2 regions of the Alicycliphilus denitrificans K601 genome follow, and region 1 is predicted to be linked to the other one. Evidence: predicted binding sites of a transcription regulator. Region 1 holds the regulator's gene; the other holds the start of a gene.

Region 1 (15,416 bases):
CGCTGGTGCGCGATGCGCTGCAGGGCATCGCCTCGGGCGAGGGCGACCTGACGCGCCGCATGGACGTCTCGGGCCGCGACGAGCTCTCGCAGATCGCGCAGGCCTTCAACCAGTTCGCCGACAAGATCGCCGCCGTGCTGCTGCGCATGCGCGAGGCCGCCGAATCCGTGCGCATCGCGAGCGGCGAGATCGCCACCGGCAACAACGACCTGTCCGCGCGCACCGAGCAGCAGGCCGGCTCGCTGGAGGAAACGGCAGCCGCCATGGAGCAGATCACCGCCACGGTGCAGCAGAACGCCGCCAACGCCCGGCAGGCCGATACGCTGGCGCAGGACGCGTCGCAGGTGGCCAGCCAGGGCGGCGCCGTGGTCGAGCAGGTGGTGCAGACCATGGACGGGATCAACAGCGCCTCGCAAAAGATCGAGGACATCATCGGCGTCATCGACGGCATCGCCTTCCAGACCAACATCCTGGCGCTCAACGCCGCCGTGGAGGCCGCCCGCGCCGGAGAGCAGGGCCGGGGCTTTGCCGTGGTGGCCGCCGAGGTGCGCCAGCTCGCGCAGCGCAGCGCCACCGCGGCCAAGGAGATCAAGGCGCTGATCGACGACTCGGTGCAGCAGGTCGACGCCGGCAGCCGCCTGGTGCGGGACGCGGGCGAGACCATGCGCAAGGTTGAGCACAGCATCCGCCGCGTGAGCGCCATCGTGGCCGAGATCAGCAGCGCCAGCCAGGAGCAAAGCACGGGCATTGCCGAAATCGGCTCGGCCGTCTCTCAGATGGACCAGGGCACCCAGCAGAACGCCGCCCTGGTCGAGCAGGCCACGGCGGCCGCGCAGTCGCTGCGGCAACAGTCTCAGGACCTGGCGCAGCTGGTCGCGGCCTTCAGACTGCCGCAGGGAGCGGCCGCGCAAAGGCTGCTGGCTTGAACTACGACGGTGCCGAGCCGGCCACCAGCAGCAGCTGGCGCACGGGCTCGGGAATGGGCGCGGGCCTGCGCGCGGCCCGGTCGATGAAGACGATACCGGTCTTGCCGCGCGCGACCTCTCGGCCCTGGGACTTCTCCGTCATGCGGAACACCAGGTCGAAGCCGTAGCGGTTGAAATCCTGCGGCGTCATCTGCACACGCAGCGTCTCGCCATGGAAGGCCTCGGACTTGTACTGCGCCAGCATGTCGCCCACCACGGTGGACAGGCCCGCCACGTCCGCCTCGGTATAGCCCAGGGACTTGAAGAAGCGCACGCGCGCCTCCGACACCAGGCTGAGCAGCTGGGCGTTGTCCAGGTGGCCGCCCTGGTTGACGTGGCTGATGTAGACCTGCAGCTCTGTGCTGAAGCCGAAGTGCGCCGGCAGGTCGAAGACGATGCGTGCCATGGGGTATCTCTTTCTATAGCGCCTTGCGCAGGTTGGCGGGCGCGATCTTCAGCGCCTCTCGGTACTTGGCCACGGTGCGGCGCGCGCACTCTATGCCCTGCTCCTTGAGCATGTCGGCGATCTGGCCGTCCGACAGCGGCTTGTGCGGATCCTCGGCGGCGACGAACTGCCGGATGAGCGCGCGCACCGCCGTGCTCGACGCGCTGCCGCCGGTCTCGGTGCCCAGGCCCGAGCCGAAGAAGTACTTGAGCTCGAACGTGCCCTGGGGCGTGGCCATGTACTTGGCCGTGGTCACGCGGCTGATGGTGGATTCGTGCAGGCCGAGCTCGTCGGCGATCTCGCGCAGCACCAGCGGGCGCATGGCCAGCTCGCCATGCACGAAGAAGTTCTTCTGCCGCTCCACGATGGCGCTGGACACGCGCAGGATGGTGTCGAAGCGCTGCTGTATGTTCTTGATGAACCAGCGCGCCTCCTGCAGCCTGGCCTGCAGCGCCTGGTGGCCGTCGCCCTTGCTGCCGCCGCGCAGGGCGTTGGCGTAGACGTCGTGCACGCGCAGGCGCGGCATCACGTCGGGGTTGAGGCGGACGCTGAAGCTCTGCTGCGCGCCGCGCCCGATCTTCCTGACGATCACGTCGGGCACGATGACGTTGCGCTCCACGTCGGCGAAGCGCCGCCCGGGGCGCGGCTCCAGCCGCGCGATCAGCGCCATGGCGGCGCGCGTGAGGTCGTCGCTCGCGGCGCAGGCCTGGGCCAGGCGGCGCACGTCGCGCCGCGCCAGCAGGTCGAGCGGCTGGCGGCAGATGCACAGCGCGGCCTGGATCACCTCGGGGTCGCCCTCCTCCTCCCGGTCCAGCGCCTGCAGCTGCAACGCCAGGCATTCGGCCAGGCCGCGCGCGCCCACGCCCGCGGGGTCCAGGCTCTGCAGCAGGCGCAGAGCCACGGTCAGGCGGTGCACCAGCTCATCGAGCTGCTCGGGGTCGCCCGTGTCCGCCAGGCTCGCGGCCAGGGATTCGAGCGGCTCGTCCAGATAGCCGTCGTCGTTGAGCGAGCCGATGAGAAAGCGCAGCGCCGCCATGTCCAGCTCGGACAGGCGCAGCGCCAGGGCCTGGCGCTCAAGGTGGTCTGCGAGCGATTCGTGGCCGTGCGCCAGGTCCGCGGCGTCGGCCTCGTCGCCATCGCCAGAGCCGCTGCCGACGCTTGCGGGCGCATCGCTGCCCCACTCGCGGTCGTCGCCCGGTATGTCGGTGTCGCCGTCCCAGTCGGTGGGAGCGGCGATATCGGGCATTTGAGCATCGTTTTGGCCCTCATCGCCCGTCCAATCTGCGTCAGCAGCTCCTGAAGGCGTAGCATCCTCGGCCCGGCGGCCGCCCTCGTCCGACGGGGGTGCGACCGGCTCATCCAGCGGCGCGTCGTCCACCGTGCGCTCCAGGAAGGGGTTCTCGTCGAGCATCTGCTCGACCTCCTGCGCCAGCTCCAGCGTGGACAGCTGCAGCAGGCGGATGGACTGCTGCAGCTGCGGCGTGAGCGCCAGGTGCTGCGAGACGCGCAGCGACAGGCTGGGCTTCATGGCCCGGCCCCCGCCGTCCGGCCTCGCGTCGTGCCGCGGCCCATGTCTCTCACATGCGGAAGTGCTCGCCCAGGTAGACCCGGCGCACTTCCGCGTTGTCGACGATTTCCGACGGCGTGCCCTGTGCGAGCACGTGGCCGTCGCTGATGATGAAGGCGTGGTCGCAGATGCCCAGCGTCTCGCGCACGTTGTGGTCGGTGATGAGCACGCCGATGCCGCGCGCCTTCAGGAAGCCGATGATGCGCTGGATCTCGATCACGGCGATCGGGTCGATGCCCGCGAAGGGCTCGTCCAGCAGGATGAAGCGCGGCTGCGTGGCCAGCGCCCGGGCAATCTCCACGCGGCGGCGCTCGCCGCCCGACAGCGCCAGCGCGGGCGACTGGCGCAGGTGGTCCACGCGCAGCTCCTGCAGCAGCTCGGTGAGCCGGCGCTCGATCTCGTCGCGCGGCAGCGCCCGGCCGTCCGCGTCCGTCTGCAGCTCCAGCACCGCGCGCACGTTGTCCTCCACGTTGAGCTTGCGGAAGATCGAGGCCTCCTGCGGCAGGTAGGACAGGCCCAGGCGCGAGCGCCGGTGTATGGGCATGTTGGCCACCGAATGGCCGTCGATGCGGATGTCACCACCGTCACTGCGCACCAGGCCCACGATCATGTAGAACGATGTGGTCTTGCCCGCGCCGTTGGGGCCGAGCAGCCCCACCACCTCGCCCTTCTGCACGACCAGCGACACGTCCTTGACCACCTTGCGGCTGCCGTAGGACTTCTGCAGGTGCAGCGCCTCCAGCCGGCTGGCGCCGTCCTGCGGCGCCCCGGGCGCGCCCTGCGCGCGCGTCTCGTCCACGACCGCGCTCACTGCATGCCACCCAGGCTGGGAGTGGGGCGCAGCACGGGCGGCTCGGTGCGCGCGGGCGGCGCCGCCGTGCCCGAGGCCGGCTCCTTGGGCGACAGCACGGCGCGCACGCGGCCGCCGGGCGTGCCGGCGCTGGTGCCGGCCGGCGCGGTCTTCTGCCCGTCCACGGTGAACACATCCGTGAGGTTGTTGTAGACGATGACCGCGCCCTTGACCTCGTCGGTGAGCTGGGCCTCGCGGTAGCGGCGCAGCTCGGCGCGGCGGGTGAACTTCACGGTGTCGGCGCGGCCGTCGTATTCGATGACCTCGCCCTCGCCCTCGACGAACTCGTCGGGCTGGCCCGGCGGCGTGTCGCGCTTTTGCCGGAAGAAGGCGCGCTTGCCCGGCTCGGCCGTCACCACGCCGTGCTGGAAGCCATCGGGATCCTGGCGCACGTCCAGCTGCTCGCCGCGCAGCACGATGGTGCCCTTGGTCATGACCACATGGCCGGTGAACACGCTGGTCTGCTTGAGCTCGTCGTGGCGCAGCGCATCGGCCTCGATGTTCATGGGCTTGTTGCGGTCAGCCTTCTCGGCATGCGCGCCCGGCAGCCAGGCCAGTGCCAGGGCGCCGAGCAGAAGGAGGGAGGGCAGTCGGATTCTCATAGGGCACGATTCTTGCGGTCATTGTAATAACGCATTCGCCGCCGCAGGCCCGGCGCCGCGCAAACAAAAAGCAAAAAGCGCGCCCGGGGGCGCGCCTCGTGCAGGGGAAACGCGCGGCGTCACCCCTTGCGCACCACGCCGGCCAGATATTCGACGACCTGCAGCACGTTTTGCATGTTGCCGGCCATGGTGCCGTCGGTGTAGTAGCGGCCCGCCACGCCCATGGAGGGCACGCCCTCGACCTGGTAGGCCTCCTGCAGCTGCGAGGCCTTGCGCACCTGGTTGGCGACGGTGAAGGAGCCGTAGACTTCCTTGAACTTCGCCATGTCCACGCCCTGCTTGGCGATCCAGTCAAAGATCAGCTCGTCCTTGTTCAGCGCCTGCCGCTCCACGTGCACGGCACGGAACACCCTGGCGTGCAGCTCGGGCAGCTTGCCCATGCCTTCGAGCGTGTAGTAGAGCTTTTGCTGCGGCACGAAGCTGGCGTTGAAGGCCACGGGCACGCGGCGCACCTGCAGGTCCTTGGGCGCGGCCTTGAGCCAGGCCTCGAAGCTGGGCTCGAACGTGTTGCAGTGCGGGCAGCTGTACCAGAAGAACTCGATCACCTCGACCTTGCCGGCCGGCGCCTCGGTGGCCACGGGCTTGCCCAGCTTGACATAGTCCTTGCCCTCTTTGAACTGGCGCGCCTGCGCCAGGGCGGGCGTGGCGACGGGCAGGCCCAGTGCGGCGGCGGTGGCCGCAGAGGCGACGGACAGGGAAAACTCACGGCGTTTCATGGGTAGGGATCACTCCTGGGTTGGTTAGGGCGTGTTCACGCTCCAAGGAAGGTTGTGAGCATCGGCCGGCGCAAAAAGTTCAGCGCTGCACTCGCACTAGCGCCGAGTCCACGCCAGCACCGTCGAGTTTTTCCTTCAGCGCCTCGGCATCGTCGCGCTTGGCGAACGGGCCCACGCGCACGCGGAACACCGTGCGGCCATTGGTCTCGCGCTCGCTCACGCGCGCCTCCCAGCCCAGCATGGCCAGCTTGGCGCGCTGCGCGTCGGCATCCTGCTGGGTGCGGAAGGCGCCGGCCTGCACGAAGTACTGGAACGGGTCGGCACCGGCGGGCGCGGGCGCGGCGTTGGCCTTGGCGCGCGCCAGATCGCCGAGGGGATCGGCCGACGGCTGGGACGCGGCCGTGCGGTTGTCGGCCGTGCGCGGCACGGGCGCCGCAGCGGATGCCGGCTCGGCCGGGGTGGCCACCGCGGCCCCCTCGGGCGCGCTGGCCGGTGCGGCGGGGCGCGCCGGGTTCTTGCCGTACAGCGGGGCGTTCGGGTCCCAGTTCTTGTTGCGCTGCGCCTCGTCCTGGTCGGACGCCCGCGTGGCGTTCTTGTTCAGGAAGGGGATGGGCACCTTGGTCACGTAGACGGCAACGGCCAGCGCCGCTCCCAGCCCGACGATCACCCCGAGGATGAAGCCCACGATGGTGCCGCCGCGTTGCTGCTTTTTCATATCAGTGGTCACTCACATTCTGGCTGGCGCCGACACACCCAGCACTGCCAGGCCATTGTGCAACACCTGCGCAGTGGCGGCGACGAGGGCTAGGCGCGCCAGCCTGACGGGCTCGTCGTCCACCAGGATGCGCTCGGCGTCGTAGTAGCTGTGGTAGGCGGCGGCCAGGTCGCGCAGGTAGAAGGTGACGTCATGCGGCGCGTTGCCGGCGGCCGCGGCCGCGAGCATCTCGGGGTATTTGGCCAGCAGCAGCATCAGCGCCTGGGCCTGCGGCCCCTCCAGCGGGGACAGGTCCACGTCCGTGAGCGCGCCCACGTCGCAGTCTTCGCGCCAGCCGCGCAGCACCGAGCAGATGCGCGCATGGGCGTACTGCACGTAGTACACGGGGTTGTCGTTGTTCTGCGCCACGGCCAGGTCCACGTCGAAGGTGTACTCGGTATCGGGCTTGCGAGAGAGCAAGAAGAAGCGCACGGCGTCCTTGCTGGTCCACTCGATCAGGTCGCGCAGCGTGACGTAGCTGCCCGCGCGCTTGCTGATCTTGACCTCCTCGCCGCCGCGCACCACGCGCACCATGGTGTGCAGCACGTAGTCGGGGTAGCCTTGGGGGATGCCCACGTCGGCCGCCTGCAGGCCGGCGCGCACGCGGGCGATGGTGCCGTGGTGGTCCGTGCCCTGGATGTTCACCACCTTGCGGAAGCCCCGCTGCCACTTCTGGATGTGGTAGGCCACGTCGGGCACGAAGTAGGTGTAGCTGCCGTCCTGCTTGCGCATGACGCGGTCCTTGTCGTCGCCGTAGTCGGTGCTCCTGAGCCACAGCGCGCCATCCTGCTCGTAGGTCTTGCCGTTGGCGATCAGGCGAGCCACAGTGGCATCGACATGGCCGTTGGCGTAGAGGCTGGACTCCAGGTAGTACTCATCGAACCGCAGATTGAAGGCCTGCAGGTCCTTGTCCTGCTCGTTGCGCAAATAGGCCACGGCGAACTGGCGGATGTTGTCGTAATCCTCCACGTCGCCATTGGCCGTGAACGCACGGTCGTCGGCCTTGACGGTGGCCTTGGCCAGGAAGGCGTTGGCGATGTCCTGGATGTAGTCGCCGTTGTAGAAGTTCTTGGCCAGCGGGTTGTCGGCGTCAGTGGGCCAGCAATCGTCGCCGGGCTTGAAGCCTTTGGCGCGCAGCTGCGTGCTCTTGGTGAGCGTGTCGATCTGCACGCCCGCGTCGTTGTAATAGAACTCGCGGTGCACCTGCCAGCCCTGGGTGGCGTACAGGTTGCTGATGGCGTCGCCGATCGCGGCTTGGCGGCCGTGGCCCACGTGCAGGGGGCCGGTGGGGTTGGCCGAGACGAATTCCACGAGCACCTTCTCGCCGCGCGCCGGCTGCATGCCGAAGCGCGTGCCCTGCGCCAGCACCTCGCGCACAACCTGCTGCTTGGCGGCATTCTTGAGCCGGATGTTGAGAAAGCCCGGGCCGGCGATCTCGATGACATCCACCCATTGCGCGAAGGCGGGCGTGGCCTCGAGCGCGGCCTTGAGCTGTTCGCCCAATGCGCGCGGGTTCTGCTTCAAGGGCTTGGCCAACTGCATGGCGGCCGTGCAGGCGAGGTCGCCATGGGCCGCCACCTTGGGCGATTCGAAGGCCGCGCGGCTGCTGGCGCCTGGCGACAGTCGTTCCAGCTCGCCGGCCAGTGCCGCGAGCAATTCCTGTTTGACGGAGAGCATGGGGTCGGATTCTACGGGTCACCCCGTCATCCGGCAGAGCCGCCCCCGCGTTATGCTGGGTGGCCCGCGAGGCGCCGTGGTGCCGGCGGGCCCTTCACCATTCCCCTTTTCGCAGGAGCATTACATGAAGAAACTGCTTCCCCTGCTGGCTGCCGCCGGCCTTGCCTTTTCGTTCGCCGCACGCGCGGCCGACGCCCCCGCAGCCGGCGCCTCTGCGCCGTCCAAGGCCCCCACGGCCCAGCAAAGCAAGATGAAGACCTGCAACGCCGAGGCCGGCGACAGGAAGGGCGACGAGCGCAAGGCCTTCATGAAACAGTGCCTGAGCGCCAGCAAGCCGGCCACGCAGCAGGACAAAATGAAGAGCTGCAACGCCGACGCCAAGACCAAGAAGCTCCAGGGCGACGAGCGCAAGGCCTTCATGAAGGAGTGCCTGAGCAACAAGCCGGCCTGACCGGCAGCCTGCGCCACACGGCCCCGCGCGCCGCCCGGTCCGCGGGGCTCGTCTTTTTCAGCGCGTTCCCACGCCGCGGGCGAGGAACACGGCCAGCAGCGGTATCAGCGCCATGATGTGGGCCTCGATCATCACCAGGCGGCGCGTGCCGCGCACGGCCTCCTGCGACGGCAGGGCGCCGTGCGCGCGCAGGTCGCGGCGCCAGCGCAGGAAGCGCAGCGTGGGGGCGATGGACATAAGCGCTATGACCACGAACAGCGTCACCTTGGCATGCAGCAGCGGCTGCGACCAGTACCAAGCCGTGCCCTTCATGCCCCACCAGGTGCGCGCCAGGCCCGTTACCAGCATCAGGGCCGCGGAGATGCCGTAGAGCAGGTCCACGCGCGCCAGCCGCTCGACCACCGCCGCGTTCATCCATTCCATGCGGCACAGCGCGGTCTCGCTCGCCAGGAAGGTGGCGGCCATGAGGAAGGCCATGATGTGTGCATAGGCCAGCAGGGCTTCGGTGGTCATGGAGGGGCTTTCGTCTTTCGTGGCAGTCGGCAGTGTGCGCGATCCTAGCCGGGGTGCCGGCCCCTCTTCAACCCATGGCCCCTCCGGGGGCAATCAGGCCACGGCGCCCACCGGCGTTTCGGCGGCCGGGACCGGGGCCGGCAGCGGACGGCCGTTCAGCGCCGCGTCGAGCCGGCCATGGTCCAACGCGTTCTCCCAGCGCGACACCACCACGGTAGCCACGGCGTTGCCCATGAAGTTGGTGAGCGAGCGGCACTCGCTCATGAAGCGGTCCACGCCCAGGATCAGGGCCATGCCGGCCACGGGCACCTCGGGCACCACGGCCAGGGTGGCGGCCAGGGTGATGAAGCCCGCGCCGGTCACGCCGGCCGCGCCCTTGGAGCTGAGCATGGCCACCAGCAGCAGCGCCACCTGGTGGCCCAGCGTCAGGTGGGTGTTGGTGGCCTGGGCGATGAACAGGGCGGCCAGCGTCATGTAGATGTTGGTGCCGTCCAGGTTGAAGGAGTAGCCCGTGGGCACCACCAGGCCGACCACCGACTTGTCGCAGCCGGCCTTCTCCATCTTCTCCATCAGCGAGGGCAGGGCCGACTCGGACGAGGACGTGCCCAGCACCAGCATCAGCTCAGCCCTCAGGTAGCGGCCCAGCTTGAGCACGGAGAAACCGCACAGGCGCGCCACGATGCCCAGGACGACCACCACGAACAGCAGCGAGGTGACGTAGAACGACCCCACCAGCCAGGCCAGGTTGACCAGCGAGCCCAGGCCGAACTTGCCGATGGTGAAGGCCATGGCGCCGAAGGCGCCGACGGGCGCGGCCTTCATCACGATGCCCACCACCTTGAACACGGGCTCCGTGAGGGCGTCCAGGAAGTTCAGCACCGGCCGGCCCGGCGCGCCCACCAGGGCCAGCGCGACGCCGAACAGCACCGCGACCAGCAGCACCTGCAGGATGTTGTCGCCCACGAAGGGGCTGACGAGCGTCTTGGGAATGATGTCCAGCACGAAGCCGGACAGCGTCATCTCGTGCGACTTGGCCACATAGGTCTTGACGGCCGTCTGGTCCAGGTCGGCGGGGTTGATGTTCATGCCCGCGCCGGGCTGCACCACGTTGGCCACCACCATGCCCACGACCAGGGCCAGCCCGGAGAAGAACAGGAAGTACGCCATGGCCTTGCCGAACACGCGGCCCACGGTGCTCAGCTGCGACATGCCGGCGATGCCGGTGACGATGGTCAGGAAGATCACCGGTGCGATGATCATCTTCACGAGCTTGATGAAGGCGTCGCCCAGCGGCTTGAGCGCCTCGCCGTAGGCCGGCTCGAAATGGCCCAGCAGCACCCCCAGCGCGATGGCGAGCACCACCTGGAAATACAGTTGCCGGTAGAAGGGCAGCCGCACGGGCTGGGCTGCGGAGGCGGGAATGGCGTGCATGGAAAGCTCCGGAATGGACGGGAACGGCACCACCGGGGTGCGTCGAGGGTGCCGTTTGTACCGCCGCACGCTTTTCGAGCCGATAACCTATTGGTATTAGCCGAAGGTGCCGCCACAGGGAGCCGCCCGCCACGAATCAGGGTAAATCCCTAGGAACGCCCCGCACCACCCCGGCCACCGACGAACACCGCCATCCCCCATGACCACATTCCTTCGCCGCAAGTTCCTGACCCTGCTGATCCTCCTGGGCGGCATGGCGGGCAGCATGTTCGCGGCCGGCCAGTGGGCGTGGCGGCACTCGCTGCGCGAGGAGAGCGACAGCGTGCAGCGCCAGCTGGCCCTGTACGGGCAGACGCTTTCCCAGCGCATCGACCGCTACCGCACCCTGCCCGAGGTGCTGGCGCTGGACGCGCAGCTGCAGGATGCCCTGAGCCACCCGCTGAGCCCGGCGGAGGTGGAACGGCTCAACCGCAAGCTGGAGCAGGCCAACGGCGCGAGCCAGTCCTCCACGCTCACCCTGCTTAACCGCGACGGCTTGGCCGTGGCCGCGAGCAACTGGCGCACGGCCACCAGCAACGTGGGCGTGGACTACAGCTTCCGCCCCTACGTGCAGCAGGCGCTGGCCCAGGGGCGCGGCAGCTTCTACGGCATCGGCGTGACCACGGGGGAGCCGGGCTACTTCCTCTCGCAGGCCATCCGCGGCGAGGGCGGCCGCATCCTGGGCCTGGTGGCCATCAAGATCGCGCTGCAGGAGCTGGAGCGCGAGTGGCTGCAGACGCCGGACATCGTGCTCGCGTCCGACGCGCACGGCGTGGTCTTCCTGGCCAGCCAGGACGCGTGGCGCTACCGCCTGCTGGAGCCGCTGGACGACGAGGGGCGCCGCGAGCTCGCCGCCACGCGGCAGTACGCCGACCAGCCGCTGCGCCCGCTGGAATACCGCGTGGCGGACCGCATGGACAACGGCGGCCGGCTCGTCAGCGTGCTGGCCCCCGCCCTGCCCGGCCGCATGCTGTGGCAGAGCCAGCCGCTGCCCGGCACGCCCTGGCAGCTGCACCTGGTGCACGCAACGCAGGGCAGCGTGGCCGACAGCCGCTGGGCCGCGGCCGCCGGCGCCGGCGGCTGGCTGGCGCTCTTCCTGCTGGCGCTGTTCGTGCGCCAGCGCCAGCGCCTGTCCGCCCTGCGCCAGCGCAGCCGCCAGGAGCTGGAGGCCGTGCTGCGCCAGCACGCGCAGGAGCTGCGCACCGCGCAGGACGGCATCGTGCAGGCCGCCAAGCAGGCGGACACCGGCCTCTCGCGCAGCCTGGAGCACCTGCCGCAGGGCGTGGTCATCATCGATGCCGACCTGAACCTCGTGGCCTGGAACTCGCGCTACGTGCAGCTGTTCCGCTACCCGGCCGACCTCATGCGCGTGGGCCGCCCCATCGAGGCGCTGCTGCGCCACAACGCCCGCCGCGGCCTGCTGGGCCCCGGCCCGGTGGACGAAGCCATCGAGCGGCGCCTGGCGCACCTGCGCAGCGGAACGCCCCACCTGCACGAGAGCGCCAAGGACGACGGCACGGTGCTGGAGATCCGCGGCAACCCGCTGCCCGAGGGCGGCTTCGTCACGAGCTATGCCGACATCACCAGCTACAAGAACGCCGCGCGCGAGCTGCGCTCGCTGGCCGATGCGCTGGAGCGGCGCGTGGCCGACCGCACGCGCGACCTGGACGCCGCCCGCCGCGAGGCCGAGCAGGCCAACCGCTACAAGACCCGCTTCGTCGCCGCCGCCGTGCACGACCTGCTGCAGCCGCTGAACGCCGCGCGCATGTTCACCTCGCTGCTGCGCGGCCATCTGCGGGGCGATGCCGAGCGGCACGCCGTGGACAGCATCGACGGCGCGCTGGCCGCGCAGGACGCCATCCTGGGCAGCCTGCTGGACATCGCGCGCATGGAGTCCGGCCAGATGGAGGTGCGCATCCGCGACGTGGCCCTGGGCCCGCTGCTGCAGGTGCTGGGCCACAACTTCGGCGTGCTGGCCGAGAGCCGGGGGCTCGCGCTGCGCTGCGTGCCCACGCGCTGCGTGGTGCGCACCGACGAGAACCTGCTGCGCCGCATCCTGCAGAACTTCGTCTCCAACGCCATCCGCTACAGCCGGCGGGGGCGCATCGTCGTGGGCTGCCGGCGCGACGGGGGCGGCCACGTGCGCATCGAGGTGCACGACCAGGGCCCGGGCATCCCCGAGGCGCTGCAGCGCGAGATCTTCGAGGAGTTCCGCCGCCTGGACGAGGGCCAGGACGGCGACCGGGGCGCGGGCCTGGGCCTGGCCATCGTCGAGCGCCTGGGCCGGCTGCTGGGGCACCCGATCGGCCTGCGCTCGCAACTGGGCCGGGGCAGCGTGTTCTCGGTGCGCGTGCCGCTGGGCGACCCGGCCGCCGTGCAGCCCGCCGGCCCGCCGGCCGCCGCCTCCGAGCAGGCGGACGACGCCCCGCTGCGCGGCGCCAGCGCCTGGGTGATCGAGGACGACGGCCCCACCTGCGCCGCCACCCGGGCCCTGCTGCAGCGCTGGGGCTGCCAGGTGCCGCTGGCCGGCGGCGCGCCCGAGGCGCTGGCAGCCGCGCAGCCGGGGCAGGCGCCCCTGCTGGTGCTGCTGGACGTGCACCTGGGCGGCGGCCACCACGGCCCCGACGTCTATGCCGAACTGTGCCGGCGCTGGGGACAGGCGCCCGCCGTGATCCTGGTCACCGCCGAGCACGACGCCACGCTGCGCCGGCAGGCGGCCGAGCGCGGCTGGGGCTTCCTCGCCAAGCCGGTGCGCGCGCCCGCGCTGCGGGCCCTGATGAGCCAGACCCTGCTGCGCCTGCAGACGGAACAAAAAGGATAGCTGCCAGCGCTTTCTGGGTAAGCGCTTGAGGCCATTTTTGCCATCAACCTTCGGCACCCGGAAGATCACAGCCCGTTGTCGGCCTCCAGGCTCTTGACCAGCACGGCCGCCTGCGTGCGGCTGTAGCACGCCAGCTTCTTGAGGATGGCCGTGACGTGCACCTTGACGGTGTTCTCGGCCAGGCCCAGCTGCGCCGCGATCTGCTTGTTCAGCAGGCCGTCGGCCAGGCACAGCAGCACGCGGAACTGCTGCGGGGTGAGCTGCGCCAGGCGGCTGGCCAGCTCCGCGTCGGCTTCGGAACGCTCGGCCGCCATGGGCGGGAACCAGCTGCCGCCCTCCAGCACCTTGCCGATCGCGTCGCCCATGGCCTCGGCAGGGGCGGACTTGGGGATGAAGCCGGCGGCGCCGAACTGCTGGGCGCGGCGGATCACGCGTGGGTCGTCGTTGGACGAGATGACCACCACCGGCAGCCCGGGGAATTCGCCGCGCACGTGCAGCAGCGCCGAGAAGCCGCGCGCGCCCGGCATGCTCAGGTCCAGCAGCACCAGCTCCACCTCGGGGTGCTCCTGCAGCGCCGCGCCCAGCGTGGCCGCGCTGGCGGCCTCCAGCGTGCGGAACTGCGGCAGGCGCTCGTGCAGCACGTGCAGCACGGCGGCGCGGAACAGGGGGTGGTCATCGGCGACCAGCAGCGCGGGCCCGGGCATGTGCAGGGCCCGGTCAGGCGCCGTGCGCCCCACGCCAGAACGTGGGCTGCGCATAGTGGTGCTTGAGGTATTCGATCCACAGCCGCACGCGCAGCGGCAGGTGCTTGCGCTGGGGAAAGACCACGTAGATGCCGTTGGGCGGCGCGGCGAACTCCTCCAGCACGGCGACGAGGCGGCCGGAGGCGATCTCGGACTCGACCTCCCAGGTGCTGCGCCACGCGATGCCCCAGCCGCCCAGGCACCAGTCGTGCAGCACCTGGCCGTCGGAACAATCCAGCGGCCCGCCGGGCTTGAAGTGCACGACCTCGGTGCCGCCACCCGCCACCGGCACGCGAAACGCCCAGCCTCGCGTCTGCGAGGCGTCGCTCGACAGCGTGAGGCAGTCGTGCTGCGCGAGCTCCGCCGGGTGCATGGGCGTGCCGCGCCGCTGCAGGTACTGCGGCGTGGCCACGCACAGGCGCCGGTTGTCGGCCATGCGCACGCTGACCAGGGACGAGTCAGGCAGGTCGCCCACGCGCACGGCGCAGTCGTAGCCCTCGCCGGCCATGTCCACTACGCGGTCGCTCAGGTTCAGCGAGATCGTCACGTCCGGGTGCAGGTCGCGAAAGCGCGGAACCAGCGGCGCCACGTGGCGCCGGCCGAAGCCCGCCGGCGCCGTGACACGCAAATGCCCCGTGGCCTTGACGCCGCCGGCGGACACGCTGGCCTCGGCATTGGCCACGTCCGCCAGCAGGCGCTGGCAGTCGTCCAGGAAGGCGCTGCCCTCGTGCGTGAGGGTGATGCGCCGCGTGGTGCGCACCAGCAGCTTGACGCCCAGGTGCTCCTCCAGCGCGTCCAGGCGCCGGCCCATGATGGCGGGCGCCACGCCCTCGGCCTTGGCCGCCGCCGTGAGGCTGCCCCTGGTGGCCACCGAGACGAAGGATTCGAACGCTTTGAGTTTGTCCATGAGTGCAAGCCAAATCGACCTGTAACGCCCGTCCAGCCAGCGCTGGCAGCTATCGATTTTATGACCGGCAGCGACGCTTGGCGAGTGAGATGGCAGTGTGACCAATCTTTGCCAAAAAGTCATTGGTTTAGAGATATTGACGCAATTTATTAATGGAAATATTTCTAATACAGTGTCATGCAAGGCTCCGCATCGCGGGGCACGGCTTTGTCAAACGATTGCTAGGGGCTTCTCATGACCGCACGTACCCAAGTCCATGGCCTGCAGGTGGCCAACGAACTGCACGCCTTCATCAACCAGCAGGTGCTGCCCGGCACTGGCGTCGATCCTGCGGCCTTCTGGAAGGGTTTTGACGCCATCGTCGCCGATCTCGCGCCCAAGAACGCCGCCCTGCTGGCCGAGCGCGACCGCCTGCAGAAGGAACTGGACACCTGGCACAAGGCCAACCCCGGCCCCATCACGGACATGGTGGGCTACCGCGCCTTCCTCTCGCGCATCGGCTACCTCGTCGAGCCGCCCAAGGGCGCCAAGGCCAGCACGGCGAACGTGGATGCCGAGCTGGCCATCCAGGCCGGCCCGCAGCTCGTGGTGCCCATCCTGAACGCGCGCTATGCGCTCAACGCGGCCAATGCGCGCTGGGGCTCGCTCTACGACGCGCTCTACGGCACCGACGTGATCGGCGAGGAGGGCGGCGCCGAGAAGGGCAAGGGCTACAACCCCGTGCGCGGCGCGAAAGTGATTGAATTCGCGCGCAACTTCCTGGACCAGGCCGCGCCGCTGGCCTCCGGCTCGCACAAGGACGCCACGGCCTACAGGGTGGAGGGCGGCAAGCTGGCCGTCGCGCTCAAGGATGGTGGCGCCACCGGCCTGAAGGA
Region 2 (15,416 bases), 1.1 Mb from region 1:
TTGGAAAACTGGGTCCGAATCAGTGAAGTTTTCATATATGGCTTTTGGCACTCAATGTGGATGCGTTCAGGTACTTATCGGCATGCGTTTCGACCGCTGTAGCCGTGATGCCAGGTACTAAGAGGTAGGTATGGGGGGTGGTTTCCCTAGGGTAGAACCGCTCAATGAGCGATTGCAGATGGTTGTGGCTACGAACGAGGCGGAGCCCAGCCCAGGGAGCGACGCATTGTCTGGGTAGGCGCAACGCAAGGCGTAACTGGTTGTCGCGGCAAGGAATTGCTGGGATTTCCAGTGTTACTCGGGCCGTAGCTTCGCCTAAGTCGAATGATGCGAGAACACAATTTTTACTATCGAAACGACTACACACATATAAGATGACCCGCTGTATTTCAGATGAGAATGCAACGGAACGGGTTGTGCAATGCGCGCCATTTGTGGAGGAAGGTTGCGTGCTCGGCGACGTTTTTCAGTCTGAGGCCTGGTTTGCCAACCTGCTGGCTCATGGCTTTGAGCGGCCTCCGCGCGGACACTGGGCTTTGCCGCTGCCCTCGCGTTCCAGTGAGCCAGTTCACTTGCACCTGATGCAGGAGTCTTCGGCTGGCTCTTTGTGTTCTTTAAGCAACTATTACAGCTGCCTTTATGGCCCGGTAGGCTCGACCAGGGCGATCCAGGACGTTTCTGTTGCTCAGTGGCAAGCGGCTGCACATGCCTTGCGACAGTTGCCGGGCAGCAGTGTGTTGCGCCTGCAGCCGCTGGATGCGGATGGCGCGTGGCTGGCGGGGCTGGAAGGGGGACTGCGCGCCGCTGGCTACTGGACGGATCGGTTTTTCTGCTTCGGGAATTGGTACCAGCCGGTGCCTGGCGGGGGCTTTGCCGATTATTGGCGGCAACGCCCATCGGCCCTGCGGCACAGCGTGGAGCGCGGGCGGCGCCGGCTGGACCGGGCGGGAGGGGCTTGGCACATCGACATCATTGCCGATGCGTCGCCTGGACTGGATGCATGTCTGGCCGCGTACCTAGCGGTGTATGCCAAAAGCTGGAAGTCGCCCGAGCCTTGTCCGGATTTCATGCCGGCCCTGGTGCGCATGGCGGCGCGTGAAGGGTGGCTGCGCCTGGGGGTGTTGTGGCTGGGGGAGCAGCCCCTGGCCGCGCAGGTCTGGCTGGTATGTGACGGGAAGGCCAATATCTACAAGCTGGCCTATGTGAAGGGACAGGAGAGGCTGTCCGCCGGCTCGGTGCTGACGGCAGCCCTCATGCAGCGCGCCATGGACGTGGACCGGGTGCTGGAAGTGGACTATCTGAGCGGCGACGATGCCTATAAGCGCGACTGGATGGCGATGCGGCGCGAGCGGGTGGGCCTGGTGGCGTTTGACCCGCGTCGCCTTCCTGGCCTGCTGGCCGCGGGGCGGCATTTTGCGGGGAGGATGCTGCGGCGGCGCTGATCGGGTTGGTATCTTGGCAACTCTGGGATGGCTCCCTGAATCTTCGAGCCAAAAAAAAGGTGGCCGGAGCCACCTTTTATGCGTGTGGGCCTCAGACTAGGCTTACTTCGCACCCTTTTGCTTGCGGCGCGACACAAAGGCCAGACCGGACAAGCCCAGGCCCAGGAGAGCCAGCGAACCGGGCTCCGGAACCTTGGTCACGGACTCGACGTAGACGACCATGTCGTTGTAATCCCTGTCCGAGCCGCCGCTCAGAGACTGGTCTTCCCATCCCAGGACATAGCTGGAAGACCCCCATACGCCAGTTGCACGACCCGGGAACTGGACCGTGTCTCCATCGCCCTGGTAGCTCACCATTTGCTCGTTTCCGCCATTCTGGCTAGCCTGCGAGAAGAATGTGCCCCCGGGGCCGCTCAGGTAATAGCCGAACGTGCTGGAGGTAAACAGCATGCTTCCGAGTATGCCGCCGTTGGTAAGGTCCACTGCCTTGAATTGATTGGAAGCATCGACGGTGATGGCCACTTGAGCACCGCTGCTGGCGCTGCCAGAAAACAATTGCAACTGGGTAGCTGTGTTGTAGGGGTCGTAAATACCGAACGTATTGATGTTGGCATTCCCGGCGATCTCAAGGATCATGGTGGCAATGGAACCACCAGATGCCTCGATCTGGAACAGTTCTGCGCCAGCTTGATTTGTGTTGACGTTAGGCGCGGCAGACACGGGCGAAGCGCCTGGGCCGCCGTATGCGTTGTTGATGATGGTTTGCAGCGATGTTTCGGAACCGGGCAAAACCGTGGCAGCGAACGCGCCGGTAGACATGGCAAGGACTGCAGAGGCTACCAACGTTTTGAGTGCTTTCATGATGAACTCCTTTGAGTGACATTCCACCGAATGCGGGATGCACTGCCATAAGCATGTTGCGTGCCAAATAATAAAATCAACAACTTATGTGCGAGCGGTCTGTGGGGTGTAAAAAAATCTGACGGTCCTGGCCCTGCTGAAGAGGGGCGCCGCTCGCAGCTGAAAGCTGCGCTTCCTGCCGTTGGCTGTCGTGCCTATGCCATGGCGCCGAGCCACGCCAGCGTCAGGTCTTCCACTTGCAATTGCCAGGCCGGTTGCGAGAAAGTGTGGTCGGCGCCGGCGATGTCGTGCCTGCTCACGCCAGGGCGCTGCAGGACATGGCTCCAGGCCGATTGCGTGGCTGTGTACTCGACAAATTCCTGCGCCGTCAGGTCGCGCTCGCTCAGTATGAGAAGGATTTTGCCCTCGAACGCTTGCCAGGCATGCGCCATGCGCTCTTGAAATGAGAGTGAAGGCGCTACTGCATGCCGCATAGCGCGCAGGTTGTTCCATGCGCTACGCAGCGCCGTCAAGCCTACGCCGCCGCTTGCCAGCTTGCGCCAGAAGTCTGGCTCCAGGATGCGCTGGCGGTAGTAGTGCTTGACCCGCGCACGTGCCAGGCCGGCTTCGGACCGCACCCAGGGATTGAGCAGGGCCAGGCCGGTCACGCTCGGATCCTGCGTTGCCTGCATGTACAGCAGGCTGGCCGAGGCCCCGTCGCACAAGCCCCAGAGCACGGCGTGCCGAACGGGCGCGGCGCGCAGCATCGCCTCCACGGCGGCTGCAATATGGGGGGCGGTGTTTTCGAATGGCACGGGTTCGCCGGGACTGTCGCCCATGCCCGGCAGGTCGAAGCGCAGCACGGGGTGGCCGGCGGCTGCCAGGCGGCGGGCCAGTCGCACGAACTGCCGGTGGCTGCCCACGCGGTGCTGGGCGCCACCTACCACCACCACTACGCCAATGTGCCGCATGGGGGTATCCGGCGCGGGCAGGGTCAGGATGCCCAGCATGTCGAAGCCGTCGCCGGCTATGTGAATGGGCTGTTCCTGGACGTTCATGCCTGGGGCGGGTGGGTGAGGGCGGCCAGGGTGGCCTGGACCAGGGCGGGGGCTTCGTCGGTGCCCACGGTTTGCCAGAAGGGCGGGCTTTCCACGGCTTGTGCCTGTACCTGCCAGCCCGCGGCATGCCAGGCCGAGAGTTGTTTGCCGGCGGCGGGGCTGAGCGAGGGTGTTTGCGCGGCTGATGTTTCCAGCCACACCAGCCGCCCCGGCTGCAGCGAACCGGGGTCGGGCATGTGCGCCTCGGCCAGCCCTTGGGCCAGTCGGGGGCTCAATGTGTAGCCGGCAATGGCGATGGCCAGCCCTTGTGCTAGCGTCTGTGAGGGGGGCGGCTCACCCGTGCTGCCGGCGCCCAGCCACTGGCTGGCGGCGCGCAGGCGCAGGAACTGCTGCAGCATTTGCTGGCCGCTGGCCACGGGCTGCCAAAGCAGCAGGTGGGTGGGCGCAGTCCCTGGTGCCTGCAAGAGGGCGGCCAGCTGCGCCGCAAGCAAGGCGCCAGAGCGCATGCCCCAGAGCCACAGGGGGCCGCTGGCGTGGTCGTCCAGCCAGCGATGGGCCTGCTGCGCGTCGTGCAGCCAGGCGGCCCAGGTGGCGTCGGCGAAGTCGCCGGCGCTGTCGCCGCAGCCCAGCAGGTCGATCTGCAGCACGCCATAGCCGGCCTGCGCGAGTGCGCGTGCCTGCCCGGCCACCACGCGGCGGGTGCTGTTGAGCTCTTCGGCGAAGGGGTGCAGGTAGAGCACGCGCCCCAGCGGCGTGGCGCCTTGCGGGGGGTGGAAAAGGCAGAAGCGCTGACCGGTGTCGGTCGTAAGGAAGAAGGCCTGCGGCAGGGCGGCGCGCGCGCGGGGGCTCATCTCATGAGGCTTGTCGGGCCAATGACTGCTCCACCAGGTCGCACAGGCTGCCCACGGTGGCGAAGACTGCGCCATGGAGTTCATCGTCGCTGAAGGTGATGGCGAAATGGTTCTCCAGCCCGGTGATGACGGCCAGCACGGCCATGGAGTCGAGCTCGGGGAGGGACCCGAGCAGCGGGGTGTCGCGATCGAAGGCTGTGGCGCGGCCTTGCAGGCTGAGGGCGTTGTCGAGCACGTGCAGGACTTGTTCGGTCAGGTTCATGGCGGGGGAGGGGGAGGAGACGGGACTGCGTTTGATTCTAGACACTTGACGGGCGGCCGTTGGGGGCCTGGCAATGGCTTAACATGCGCCGCATGCCCCAAGAGTCGGACTTCCAAAGGGGAATTCCCCCTGTTCTGTTACACGAGCTGCCAGCCCGGGCCGCCGCCTGCTGGCCCGATCGCACGGCGCTGACGGTCGATGGGGCGCACCTGTCCTATGCCGGCCTGCAGTCGCAGATCGAATGCTGCGCCGCAGGCCTTTTGGCCTTGGGGCTGGAACGGGGCGCGCGCGTCGCGGTGTACCTGGAAAAGCGCGTGGAAGCCGTGGTGGCCAGCTTTGCCGCACCGGCTGCGGGCGGGGTGCTGGTGCCGGTGAATCCGCTGCTCAAGGCCGGGCAGGTGGCGCACATCCTGCAGGACGCCGAGGCGCAGGTGCTGGTGACATCTGCGGCGCGGCTGGCCCTCCTGGCGCCGGCGCTGGCCGATTGCCCCGGGCTGCGGCACGTGGTGCTGTGCGATGAGGGGGCGCCGGGTGCGTCTGCCCCCCTGGCGGGCGGCATCGCCCTGCATGGCTGGCCCGAGGTGCTGGCCGGCCGGCCGGCCGGCTTGCCCCAGGCGCTGGACATGGACGTGGCGGTGATCTTCTACACGTCCGGCAGCACGGGCCGGCCGAAAGGCGTGGTGTTGTCGCACCGCAACCTGGTGAGCGGGGCCGTCAGCGTGGCGAGCTACCTGCACAACCATGCCGACGATACCCTGCTGGCCGTGCTGCCGCTGTCGTTCGACGCCGGGTTCAGCCAACTCACCACGGCATTTCTGGTGGGCGCGCGCGTGGTGCTGCTCAACTACCTGTTGCCGCGGGACGTGCTCCAGGCCATGGTGCGCGAACGGGTGACGGGCCTGACGGCCGTGCCGCCGCTGTACATGCAGCTGGCCGCGCAGGACTGGCCAGCCGCGGCGGCGCAGCATTTGCGCTACTTTGCCAATACCGGCGGGCACATGCCGCGGGCCACGCTGCAGCGCCTGCGCAGCCTGGCGCCGACGGCGGCGCCCTACCTGATGTATGGATTGACCGAGGCCTTCCGCTCCACCTACCTGCCGCCCGAGGAAGTGGACCGCCGGCCGGACTCGATCGGGCGGGCGATACCGAATGCCCAGGTATGCGTGCTGCGGGACGATGGCACGGAGTGCGCGGTCGACGAGCCCGGCGAGCTGGTGCACCGCGGCGCCCTGGTGGCCCTGGGCTACTGGCGCAGGCCCGAAGAGACGGCACTCCGCTTCAGGCCCTGGCCGCCCGCCTTGCTGGCTGCCGGGGGCGGCTGGGCCGCGCCGGAGCTGGCCGTGTATTCGGGCGATACCGTGCGCCGCGACGCGGATGGGTTCCTGTACTTCGTGGGCCGGCGCGACGAAATGATCAAGACGTCGGGCTACCGTGTCAGCCCGACCGAAGTGGAAGAGGTGCTGTATGCCAGCGGCCTGGTGGCCGAGGCGCTGGTGTATGCAAGGCCCGACGACGCCCTGGGCAGCGTGATCTGCGCGGCCCTGCTGGCTTCGCCGAGGGCCAGCGGCCATGCGGGCGATGACAACGCGGCCCTCATGGCCCACTGCAGCAAGCACCTACCGGCCTTCATGCTGCCCAAGATGCTGCAATGGGTGGAGCAGCCGCTTCCGCGCAGTCCCAACGGCAAGCTCGACCGTCAACGCTGGATGCTGGAGCATGGATCAATTTGACACGACCCACGATGAACTGCGGGTAGGCGGGCTGCCGCTGTCCCTGCTTGCCGAGCGGGTGGGCCAGACGCCTTTCTATGCGTACGACCGCTCCCTGATCGCGGCGCGCGTGGCCGGCGTGCGGCAGGTGTTGCCACAGGGCGTGCTCCTGCACTACGCCATCAAGGCCAACCCCATGCCGGCGCTGGTGGGCTTCATGCGCCCGCTGGTCGACGGCATGGACGTGGCGTCGGCTGGAGAGCTCAAGCTGGCGCTGGATGCCGGCGCCGATCCCCAAACCATCGGATTTGCCGGGCCTGGCAAGCGTGATGCCGAGTTGCGCCAGGCGGTTGCCGCCGGGGTGCTGCTGCATGTCGAGTCGGCGCGCGAACTCGAGGCGCTGGCCGCGTCCGCCCAGGCGCTGGGGCGGCCGGCGCGCGTGGCATTGCGCATCAATCCGGATTTCGAGCTGCGCGGCGCCGGCATGCACATGGGCGGCGGGCCCAAGCCCTTCGGGATCGACGCCGAACAGGTGCCGGCCATGCTGCGCGCCATGGCGCGCGATGGCCTGGCGTTCGAGGGCTTTCATATTTACCCGGGCTCGCAGAACCTGCGCGGGAACGTGATCGCGGAAAGCCTGCACCGTTCGGTGGAGCTGGTGCAGCGCCTGGCGCACGACGCGCCTGCACCGGTGCGCTACGTGAACCTGGGGGGGGGCTGGGGCATCCCGTACGTGGCGGGCGAGCGGCGCCTGGAGCTGCCCCCCGTGGCCGACGCCTTGGCGCAGGTGCAGGCGGCGCTCGGGCGCGCATTGCCCGAGGCGCAGATGGTCCTGGAGCTCGGGCGGTATCTGGTGGGCGAGGCGGGCATTTACGTGGCCCGCGTGATCGACCGGAAGGTGTCGCGCGGCCAGGTTTTCCTGGTGACCGACGGCGGAATGCACCAGCATCTGGCCGCCTCGGGGAATTTCGGCCAGGTGATCCGGCGCAACTATCCCGTGGTGATTGGCAATCGGCTGCAGGCGGCCGAACGTGAATCGGCCACCGTGGTGGGACCGCTGTGCACGCCCCTGGACGTGCTGGCCGAGCGGATGGAACTCGCCGTGGCGCAGCCCGGTGATCTGGTGGTGGTATTGCAGTCCGGCGCCTATGGGGCAACGGCCAGCCCGCAGGCGTTTCTGGGGCATCCGCCTTGTGCCGAGGTGCTGGTCTGAATATGGACGGCAGTGAAAGCGCGGTGATCTATTCGGGGTGGGCCTGGGCCGCGGTTGCCTACGCCCTGCTGTCCCTGCGCCTGGTGCAGCAGGAATACCTGAAAAAGCCCGTCAATCGCATCGCCATGGCTATGCTGGCGGCAGCGCTTCTCTCCGTTGCCTGGAGTGGATTCAGTTTTCTGGCGTTGACGGTGAATGCCGCATGGTGGCTGGGTGCGCAGTCGGCAGACATATTGCGCTACCTTGCCTGGGGCGTTTTTGTCTTCCTGTTTTTCAACCGCAATACGGGCGACATTTCCAGCCCCTGGTACCGCTGGTGGCCGGGGCTTGCGGTGCTCGCCGTGCTGGGCGCGCCGCCGCTCGTCGTGGGCATGCACGCCCTGGCGGGGCCGGCGGGACATGTGTTCGTCATGGTCCTGCTGGCGGTTGCCGGGCTGGTGCTGGTGGAGCAGTTGTTCCGCAATCTCCCCGAGGATGCGCTGTGGAGCGCCAAGCCCGTGTGCCTCGGATTGGCGGGCACATTCCTGTTCGATCTGTACCTGTTTTCCCAGGGATTGCTGCTGCAGGGCCTGGATCCCGACGCCCTGAAGGTGCGCCCCTTCGTGCATGCGCTGATGGTGCCGCTGCTGCTGCTGGCCACGACGCGGCACCGCAACTGGATCGCCAAGATACGCGTCTCGCGCAAGGTGATATTTCACTCGGCGACGCTGGTGCTTGTGGGGCTGTACCTGCTTTTCATGGCGGGGGTGGGCTACTACGTGCGCTACTTCGGCGGCGAATGGGGTGGCGCCCTGCAGCTGGGCCTGGTTTTCGTGGCCGCGGTGCTGGCGATTGCCTTCGTGCTTTCCGGTTCGTTGCGTGCGAAGCTACGGGTTTTCCTGGGCAAGCACTTCTTCCGCTACCGCTTCGACTACCGCGAAGAATGGCTGAAATTCACCGCCACGCTGTCGAGCCAGGACCAGCCCCAGGAAGCCGGCCGCAGCGTGATCCGCGGCCTGGCCGACATGTTGGAGAGCCCTGCGGGCGCCTTGTGGCTGCGGCGCCCCGAAGACGACCAATACCGGCAGGTGGCGCGGTGGAACCTTGCCCCGGCCACGCAGACGGTGGATCGGCATGCAGAGCTGCTGGAGTTCATGCGCGCCACCGGCTGGGTGATCAATCTAGAGGAGCTGCGCGCCGAGCCCGTGCGCTACAACGACCTGCGCCTGCCCGAATGGCTGGCGGAGTACCCGCAGGCCTGGCTGCTGGTTCCGCTGTGGCAGGGCAAGGACCTGCTCGGGTTCGTGCTGCTGGCCAGCCCGCGCACGCGGGTGGACGTGAACTGGGAGGTGATCGACCTGCTGAAGACCGCAGGGCACCAGGCGGCGAGCATCCTGGCGCAGATGCAGGCCACCGAAGCCCTGCTCGAGTCGCGCAAGTTCGAGGCGTTCAACCGCATGTCGGCCTTCGTGGTGCACGACTTGAAGAACATCGTCGCCCAGTTGTCGCTCATGGTTAAAAACGCCAAGCGGCTGCAGAACAACCCGGAGTTCCAGGCCGACATGCTGATGACGGTGGAAAACTCGCTGGAGCGCATGCGCCAGCTCATGCAGCAACTGCGCCAAGGGGCCGCCTCCGGCGCCGCGTCCGCGGGCGTGGATCTGGGCAGGATTGCCGAAAGGCTGGCCGCCGAGGCCCTGGGCCGTGGGCGCACGGTGCAGCTGGAGGCCTCGTCACAAGTTTTCACCCGTGGACAGGCCGACCGGTTGGAGCGCATCATCGGCCATCTGCTGCACAACGCTTTCGATGCCACCGATGCCGATGGCCGGGTCTGGGTGAAGGTCGATCGCTTTGGCAGCCACGCCCGCATCGAGGTGGGGGACGAAGGCCAGGGGATGACCGAAGAATTTGTCCAGACGCGCTTGTTCAAGCCGTTTCAGACGACCAAGGAGGCAGGCATGGGGATAGGCACGTATGAGAGTTTCCAGTACGTGCAGGAGCTCGGGGGCAAGATCTCCGTGGACAGCAAGGTCGGCAGGGGCACGGTGGTGAGCCTGTTGCTGCCCCTGATAGAGATCAGCCGTGATTCCGATTTGCATCTATAGGAACATGCATGAGTACGGATAAATTGCAGCAGCCCCTGCTGGTGGTTGAAGATGATCTGGCGTTGCAAAAGCAGATCAAGTGGTCGCTCGATCGCTTCGAATCCGTCACCGCCCATGACCGCGAAAGCGCCATGACGCAGGTGCGCCGGTACGCGCCTGCCGTCGTGACCATGGATCTGGGCCTGCCGCCGGATGCCGACTCGGTGTCCGAGGGGTTCAAGCTGCTGGAGCAGATCCTGGCAGCCGCCCCCGACACCAAGGTGATCGTGCTGACGGGCCAGAACGACCAGTCCAACGCGGTCAAGGCCGTGGGCATGGGCGCTTACGATTTCCTGGCAAAGCCCTTCGAGCCCGAGGTTCTCAACCTGTGCGTGGAGCGCGCGTTCAGGCTGCACCACCTGCAAGCGGAAAACAAGCGCCTGAGGGCCATGCAGATGCCCGACGCCCTCTCGGGCCTGGTGACGCGCGACCCGCAGATGCTGCGCATCTGCCGCACCATCGAAAAGGTTGCAAACACCAATGCCTCCGTCATGCTGCTGGGAGAAAGCGGCACGGGCAAGGAGGTGCTGGCGCGGGGGCTGCACCAGCAGTCCAACCGCAAGGGCAACTTCGTGGCCATCAACTGTGCCGCCATTCCTGAAAACCTCCTGGAGAGCGAGCTCTTCGGCTACGAAAAGGGGGCCTTCACGGGGGCGGCGAAGACCACGCCGGGCAAGATCGAGACGGCGCACGGGGGCACCCTCATGCTCGACGAGATCGGCGACATGCCCATGCCCCTGCAGGCCAAGCTGCTGCGGTTCCTGCAGGAGCGCATCGTCGAGCGCGTGGGGGGGCGCCAGGGCATTCCCGTGGACGTGCGCGTCGTGTGCGCCACGCACCAGAACCTGGCGCAGTGCATCAAAGAGGGCCGGTTCCGGGAGGACCTGTATTACCGCCTTGCCGAGATCGTGGTGGAGATACCGCCCCTGCGTGCGCGGGTGGGGGATGCGGCGCTGCTCGCCCATTCCTTCGTGCGCCGGTTCGGCGGCGAGCATGGCCGCAGCCTGACCCTGGCCGATGACGCGCTGCGCGCGATCGAGACCTATTCCTGGCCGGGCAATATCCGCGAGCTCGAGAACCGTATCAAGCGCGCGACCATCATGGCCGATGGCAACCAGATCACCGCGGACGATGTCGGGCTTGCCGGCGCCGACGGCACCGAGGACGACCGATCGCTGGACCTGCGCCTGACGCGCGAGGCCGCCGAGCAGCGCGCCGTGCTTGCGGCACTGGCCCGGGCCGACGGCACGGTTGCGAAGGCCGCCGATCTGCTCGGCGTCAGCCGCCCCACGCTCTATGACTTGATGCACCGCCTGGGCCTCAAGATCTGACGATTACTAAGTAGAGGATGACCATGACGGCTATCACTTCCCGCACTCTCGTTCCTGCCGCCGCCCTGACGGTGGCATTGCTGATGTCGGCATGCGGTCGCGACGATCCTGATGCTCTCGTGGCGTCGGCGCAGGATTACCTGAGCCGGAACGATGCGCCGGCGGCCATCATCCAGCTCAAGAATGCACTGCAGAGCCGGCCGGATTCCGCAAAGGCGCGCCTGCTGCTGGGCCAGGCCTTGCTGGACACGGGTGATGCGCAGGGCGCCGAGACCGAGTTCAGAAAGGCGCAGGACCTGGGCGTACCCCCTGCGGAAGTCGTGCCGCAGCTGGCGCTGGCCTTGCTCCGGAGCCGGCAGTACAGCAAGATCACCTCCGACTATGCGGGCCAGCGGCTTGCCGATGCGCAGGCGCAGGCCAACCTGCAGACCACCCTGGCCATTGCCTGGCAGCGCCAGGGCGACGAGGCAAAGGCCCAGGGTAGCCTGGACGAAGCGCTCAAGGCCAAGGCCGACTACGCGCCCGCGCTGATCGAGCAGGCCCGGAGCAAGGTCCGTGGCGGCGATGTGGATGGCGCCTTGGCTGGTCTGGGCCAGATCCCGAGGCAATCGTCCGTCGGGGCCGAGGCCCTCAAGCTGCGTGGCGACATACTGCTTCACAACAAGCGCGACGCCGATGCCGCAATGGCGGCGTACCGGGATGCTCTCGAAGTCAAGCCTTCCTACGTGGAAGGGCAGGCCGCCATCGTCGAGCTGCTGATATTCCAGGGCAAGACCACTGCCGCCGCCGAATCCTTGCAGGCCCTGGAAAAGGCGGCGCCCGGCAGGCCGCAGACCCTGTACCTGCAGGCGATGCTGGCGTACACCAAGGGGGACTTCAAAGCGGCGCAGGAAAACGTGCAGAAGCTTGTGCGCATGGCGCCAGAGAGCGCTCGCGCGCTCGAACTGGCGGGCATGACGGACCTGCAGCTGGGTGCCAACGCCCAGGCAGAGGCCTCGCTGGCGAAGGCCCTGCAACTGAACCCCGGGCTGGCCATGGCGCGACGCGGCCTGGTGACCACCTACATGCGCCTGGGCCGGCTCGACAAGGCCATTGCCACGCTGCCGTCCGACATCGACGGCAACGACCGCGACCCCGGCATGCTGGGGTTGGCGGGGCAGGCGTACATGCTGCAGGGCGACGTGGACCGGGCGCAGCGCTACTTCGCCCGGGCGTCCCGCCTGGTTCCGAACGACGCCGTCATGCGCACGTCGCTGGCCGTGAGCCACCTCGCCTCGGGCAAGGGCGACGCTGCCCTGGGTGAGCTGCGGAGCATTGCCGCATCCGACGAAGGCGTGGTGGCCGACATGGCCCTGATCAACGCGCTGCTGCAGGAGCGCAAGGTCGAAGAGGCCTTGAAGGCCATCGACCTGCTGGAGAAGAAGCGCCCCGCTGACGTGTTGCCCGTTTTCCTGCGCGGCCGCGCCCTGTTGCTCAAGCAGGATACCGCCGGTGCGCGCAAGGCCATGGAGCGGGCGCTTGAGATCGATCCTGGCTACTTCCCCGCGGCGGGCGTCCTGGCGGTGCTCGACAACGCCGAAAAGCGCCCGGACGATGCGCGTGCGCGCATCGAGGCCGCCATCAAGCGCGACCCCGGCAATGTCCAGGCGTACATGGTGCTGATGGAGCTGCGGGCCGCCAACGGCGCGGACAGGGCGGAGTTGGCCGGCATCCTGCGCAAGGCGGTGGATGGAGCGCCGAGCAGCCCCATCCCGCGCCAGTTGCTGGTGGACCATTACCTGCGCGGGGGCGAAACCAAGGAAGCGCTGGCAGTGGCGCAACAGGCGGTGGCCGCGCTTCCGGACAATGCGCAGCTGTTCGATGCCCTGGGCCGCGCGCAATCGGCCAACGGCGAGCACAACCAGGCACTGGCCAGCTTCAACCGCATGGCGGCATTGCAGCCGCAGTCGCCCGTGCCCTATCTGCGCATGGCCGGCGCCAACCTGATCGCCGGCGATCGCACCGCTGCAGGCCAAAGCTGGCGCAAGGCATTGGAAATCGATCCCACGGCGCTGGAAGCCCAGCAGGGGCTGGTCCGCCTGGCAATGGCGGATCGCAAGAGCGGCGACGCCCTGGCCATGAGCCGTACCGTGCAAAAACAAAGGCCCAAGGAGGCCGCGGGCTACGCACTCGAAGGCGAGATTCACGTGGCGGACAAGGCCTGGGACAAGGCGATAGACGTGTTCCGCGCGGGGCTCAAGCAAGTGCCCGCCAGCGGGGAGCTCGCTGTGCGGCTGCACGAGGTGCTGGTGACGGCCGGGAAGAAGTCCGAGGCTGACCGCCTGGCCACCGAATGGCAGCGCAGCCACGCCAAGGATGCGACCTTCCCCCTGTACCTGGGAACCCGTGCGCTGGCCGCCAAGGACCTGCCGGAAAGCCTGCGCCAGTATGAGCGTGCGGTGGCGCTGCAGCCCAACAATGCCATTGCCTTGAACAACATGGCCTGGATCAAGGGCCAACTGGGACGCGACGGAGCGCTGGCCGATGCGGAGCGCGCCAATGCGCTGGCGCCCAATCAACCTGCGTTCATGGACACGTGGGCCATGCTCCTGTCCGCCGCCAGCCAACACGCCCGTGCCGTGGATCTGCAGAAGCGGGTGGTGCAATTGCGGCCGCAGCAATTGGAGTTCAAGTTGAACCTGGCCAAGATTTACATCAAGGCCGGGCAAAAGGATGCGGCCAAGGCCGTGCTCGATGAACTCGCCGCGGCGGGGGCGCGCTTTCCGGCCCAGGCAGAAGTCGAAGAGCTGAGAAAGGCGCTATGAGCCCGGCCAGCCACGGTCTGGTGTGAAGGCTGCCAGCGTGAACGGACGAATGCCGCCTCGCAGGGTTGCGCTATGGGCGCTTGCATGGCTGCTCCAGTGCCTGTGGGCCGGCGGTGCGCTGGCCCAGTTGCCCGATACGATCGAGAGGGTCAAGCCGTCGGTGGTGCTGGTCGGCACCTATGCCGCAACCGACAACCCGCGCTTTAGATACGTGGGCGCGGGCTTCGTGGTGGGCGACGGCCTGCGGGTGGTGACGAGCGCGCATGTGGTGACCCGCATGAACATGCTGAGCCCCGACGGGCAGGCCCTGGCCGTGCAGGTGCGCTCGGGCCCCGTGGCATGGCTCATGCGCAAGGCCAGGGTGATCGAGCTGAACCTGGAGCAGGACCTGGCGCTGCTGCAAATCGAGGGCCCGCCGGTCGCGGCGCTCCAGGTCGCCTCGTCCGACCATGTGCGCGAGGGGGACGAACTCGCGTTCATGGGCTTCCCGATCGGCGGGGTGCTGGGCTTCGCCTCCGTCACGCACCGGGCCGGCGTGGCCTCCATCACCACCATGGCCCTGCCCAGCCCGACGAGCCAGCAACTGAGTGAGCGCGCCATCCTCAGCCTGCGTGCCGGGCCCGTGCAGGTCTTGCAACTCGATGCGACGGCCTATCCCGGCAACAGCGGCGGCCCCTTGTTCGACCCGCGCAGCGGCGCGGTGCTCGGCGTCATCAGCATGGTGCACATCAAGAGCACACGCGAGGCGGCCATGAGCCAGCCCTCGGGCATTTCCTACGCCATTCCGAGCCGCTATGTGCTGGAGCTGCTGGCGCGGCACCAGTCGGCGCCCTGACCGCCGGCGACGCGGCGGGCCGGGTTTTCACGAGCGGGCGACCACGAACACGCCGGCGCAGATCAGGGCCACGCCGCCCGCGCGCAATGGCGACACCTGCTCACCCACCATGAGGCCCGCCAGCACCGTGAACACGAAGCCCAGCCCCACCAGCGGATAGGCCTTGCTGACGTCCCATTTCGACAATACGCCGAGCCAGATGACGGCCCCGAGGCCATAGAGAACAAATCCGCCCAGGACATACCTGTTGGCAATGATCGAGACCAGGCTGCCCAGGGAGAACGGTTGGGCCATGGCCGCCTGCACCCCCGGCTGCGACATGCCAGCCTTCAGCGAGAACTGGGCCGTCACCGACAGCACGATGCTCAGCAGCGCGATCGCAAAAGTGTTCATGGAAAAAACTCCAGCGCAGAGAAATGGGCGACCATGACCGCGGCGATCATGGCGAGCACCGTCAGGCGGCTGCCTCGGTCCTTGAGTGCATAGACGACGGGGTCGTCGTGCATCTCGCCCCGCGATGTCTTGATCCACAGGCGCGCCATCCAATACACCAGGCCTATGGCAACCAGCCACAGTATTTGCGGGGTAGCGTAGCGTGCCTGCGTTTCGGGCGCGCTGATGAACAGACCAAACACCACCACGGCGCACAGCGCCGCGCCGACACCCAGCGGCCACAGGACCACCAGATCGCTCACACGGTAGTCGCGTCCGCGGGTCGCGGGTGCTCCCGCCTCTTTCAGCGACACCAGTTCCGCGCAGCGCTTGACCAGGGCCAGGCTCAGGAAGGTGAAGGCCGAGAAGGCCAGCAACCAGGAACTGGTGGTCACGCCGATCGCCACCGAGCCGGCCAGTATGCGAATGGTGTAGAGCAGCGACAGCATGAGCACGTCCATGAGGACGTATTCCTTGATGACCCAGCTGTACGAACTCGTCAGCACCAGGTAGGCC

What was found. Region 1 encodes sigma-54, which starts transcription at its own class of promoters, with help from an activator protein. Its sites were predicted from a motif close to TGGCANGNAANCTGCTTT; they were not measured.
Region 2: a site for sigma-54 is predicted at 2,352-2,369, ahead of ALIDE2_RS03555 (DUF4114 domain-containing protein). Genes of this name have one in related genera too.

The regions. Positions count from the first base shown of each region.
Region 1 is NC_015422.1:4,638,851-4,654,266, forward strand. Features, by position in the region: gene ALIDE2_RS21960 (methyl-accepting chemotaxis protein) at 1-926, shown strand, start outside; gene ALIDE2_RS21965 (acyl-CoA thioesterase) at 928-1,371, opposite strand; gene ALIDE2_RS21970 (RNA polymerase factor sigma-54) at 1,385-2,938, opposite strand; gene lptB (LPS export ABC transporter ATP-binding protein) at 2,988-3,776, opposite strand; gene lptA (lipopolysaccharide transport periplasmic protein LptA) at 3,785-4,429, opposite strand; gene ALIDE2_RS21985 (thiol:disulfide interchange protein DsbA/DsbL) at 4,549-5,205, opposite strand; gene ALIDE2_RS21990 (SPOR domain-containing protein) at 5,285-5,920, opposite strand; gene argS (arginine--tRNA ligase) at 5,933-7,636, opposite strand; gene ALIDE2_RS22000 (PsiF family protein) at 7,761-8,087, shown strand; gene ALIDE2_RS22005 (DUF2214 family protein) at 8,145-8,600, opposite strand; gene ALIDE2_RS22010 (dicarboxylate/amino acid:cation symporter) at 8,694-10,031, opposite strand; gene ALIDE2_RS22015 (hybrid sensor histidine kinase/response regulator) at 10,231-12,891, shown strand; gene ALIDE2_RS22020 (LuxR C-terminal-related transcriptional regulator) at 12,957-13,595, opposite strand; gene ALIDE2_RS22025 (LysR family transcriptional regulator) at 13,609-14,541, opposite strand; gene ALIDE2_RS22030 (malate synthase G) at 14,776-15,416, shown strand, end outside.
Region 2 is NC_015422.1:742,307-757,722, forward strand. Features, by position in the region: gene ALIDE2_RS03545 (hypothetical protein) at 1-35, opposite strand, end outside; gene ALIDE2_RS03550 (GNAT family N-acetyltransferase) at 450-1,442, shown strand; gene ALIDE2_RS03555 (DUF4114 domain-containing protein) at 1,545-2,303, opposite strand; gene ALIDE2_RS03560 (hydrolase 1, exosortase A system-associated) at 2,498-3,340, opposite strand; gene ALIDE2_RS03565 (hydrolase 2, exosortase A system-associated) at 3,337-4,191, opposite strand; gene ALIDE2_RS03570 (acyl carrier protein) at 4,193-4,453, opposite strand; gene ALIDE2_RS03575 (acyl-CoA ligase (AMP-forming), exosortase A system-associated) at 4,537-6,183, shown strand; gene ALIDE2_RS03580 (pyridoxal-dependent decarboxylase, exosortase A system-associated) at 6,170-7,375, shown strand; gene prsK (XrtA/PEP-CTERM system histidine kinase PrsK) at 7,378-9,459, shown strand; gene prsR (PEP-CTERM-box response regulator transcription factor) at 9,468-10,829, shown strand; gene prsT (XrtA/PEP-CTERM system TPR-repeat protein PrsT) at 10,853-13,633, shown strand; gene ALIDE2_RS03600 (trypsin-like peptidase domain-containing protein) at 13,683-14,468, shown strand; gene ALIDE2_RS03605 (DMT family transporter) at 14,496-14,861, opposite strand; gene ALIDE2_RS03610 (UbiA family prenyltransferase) at 14,858-15,416, opposite strand, start outside.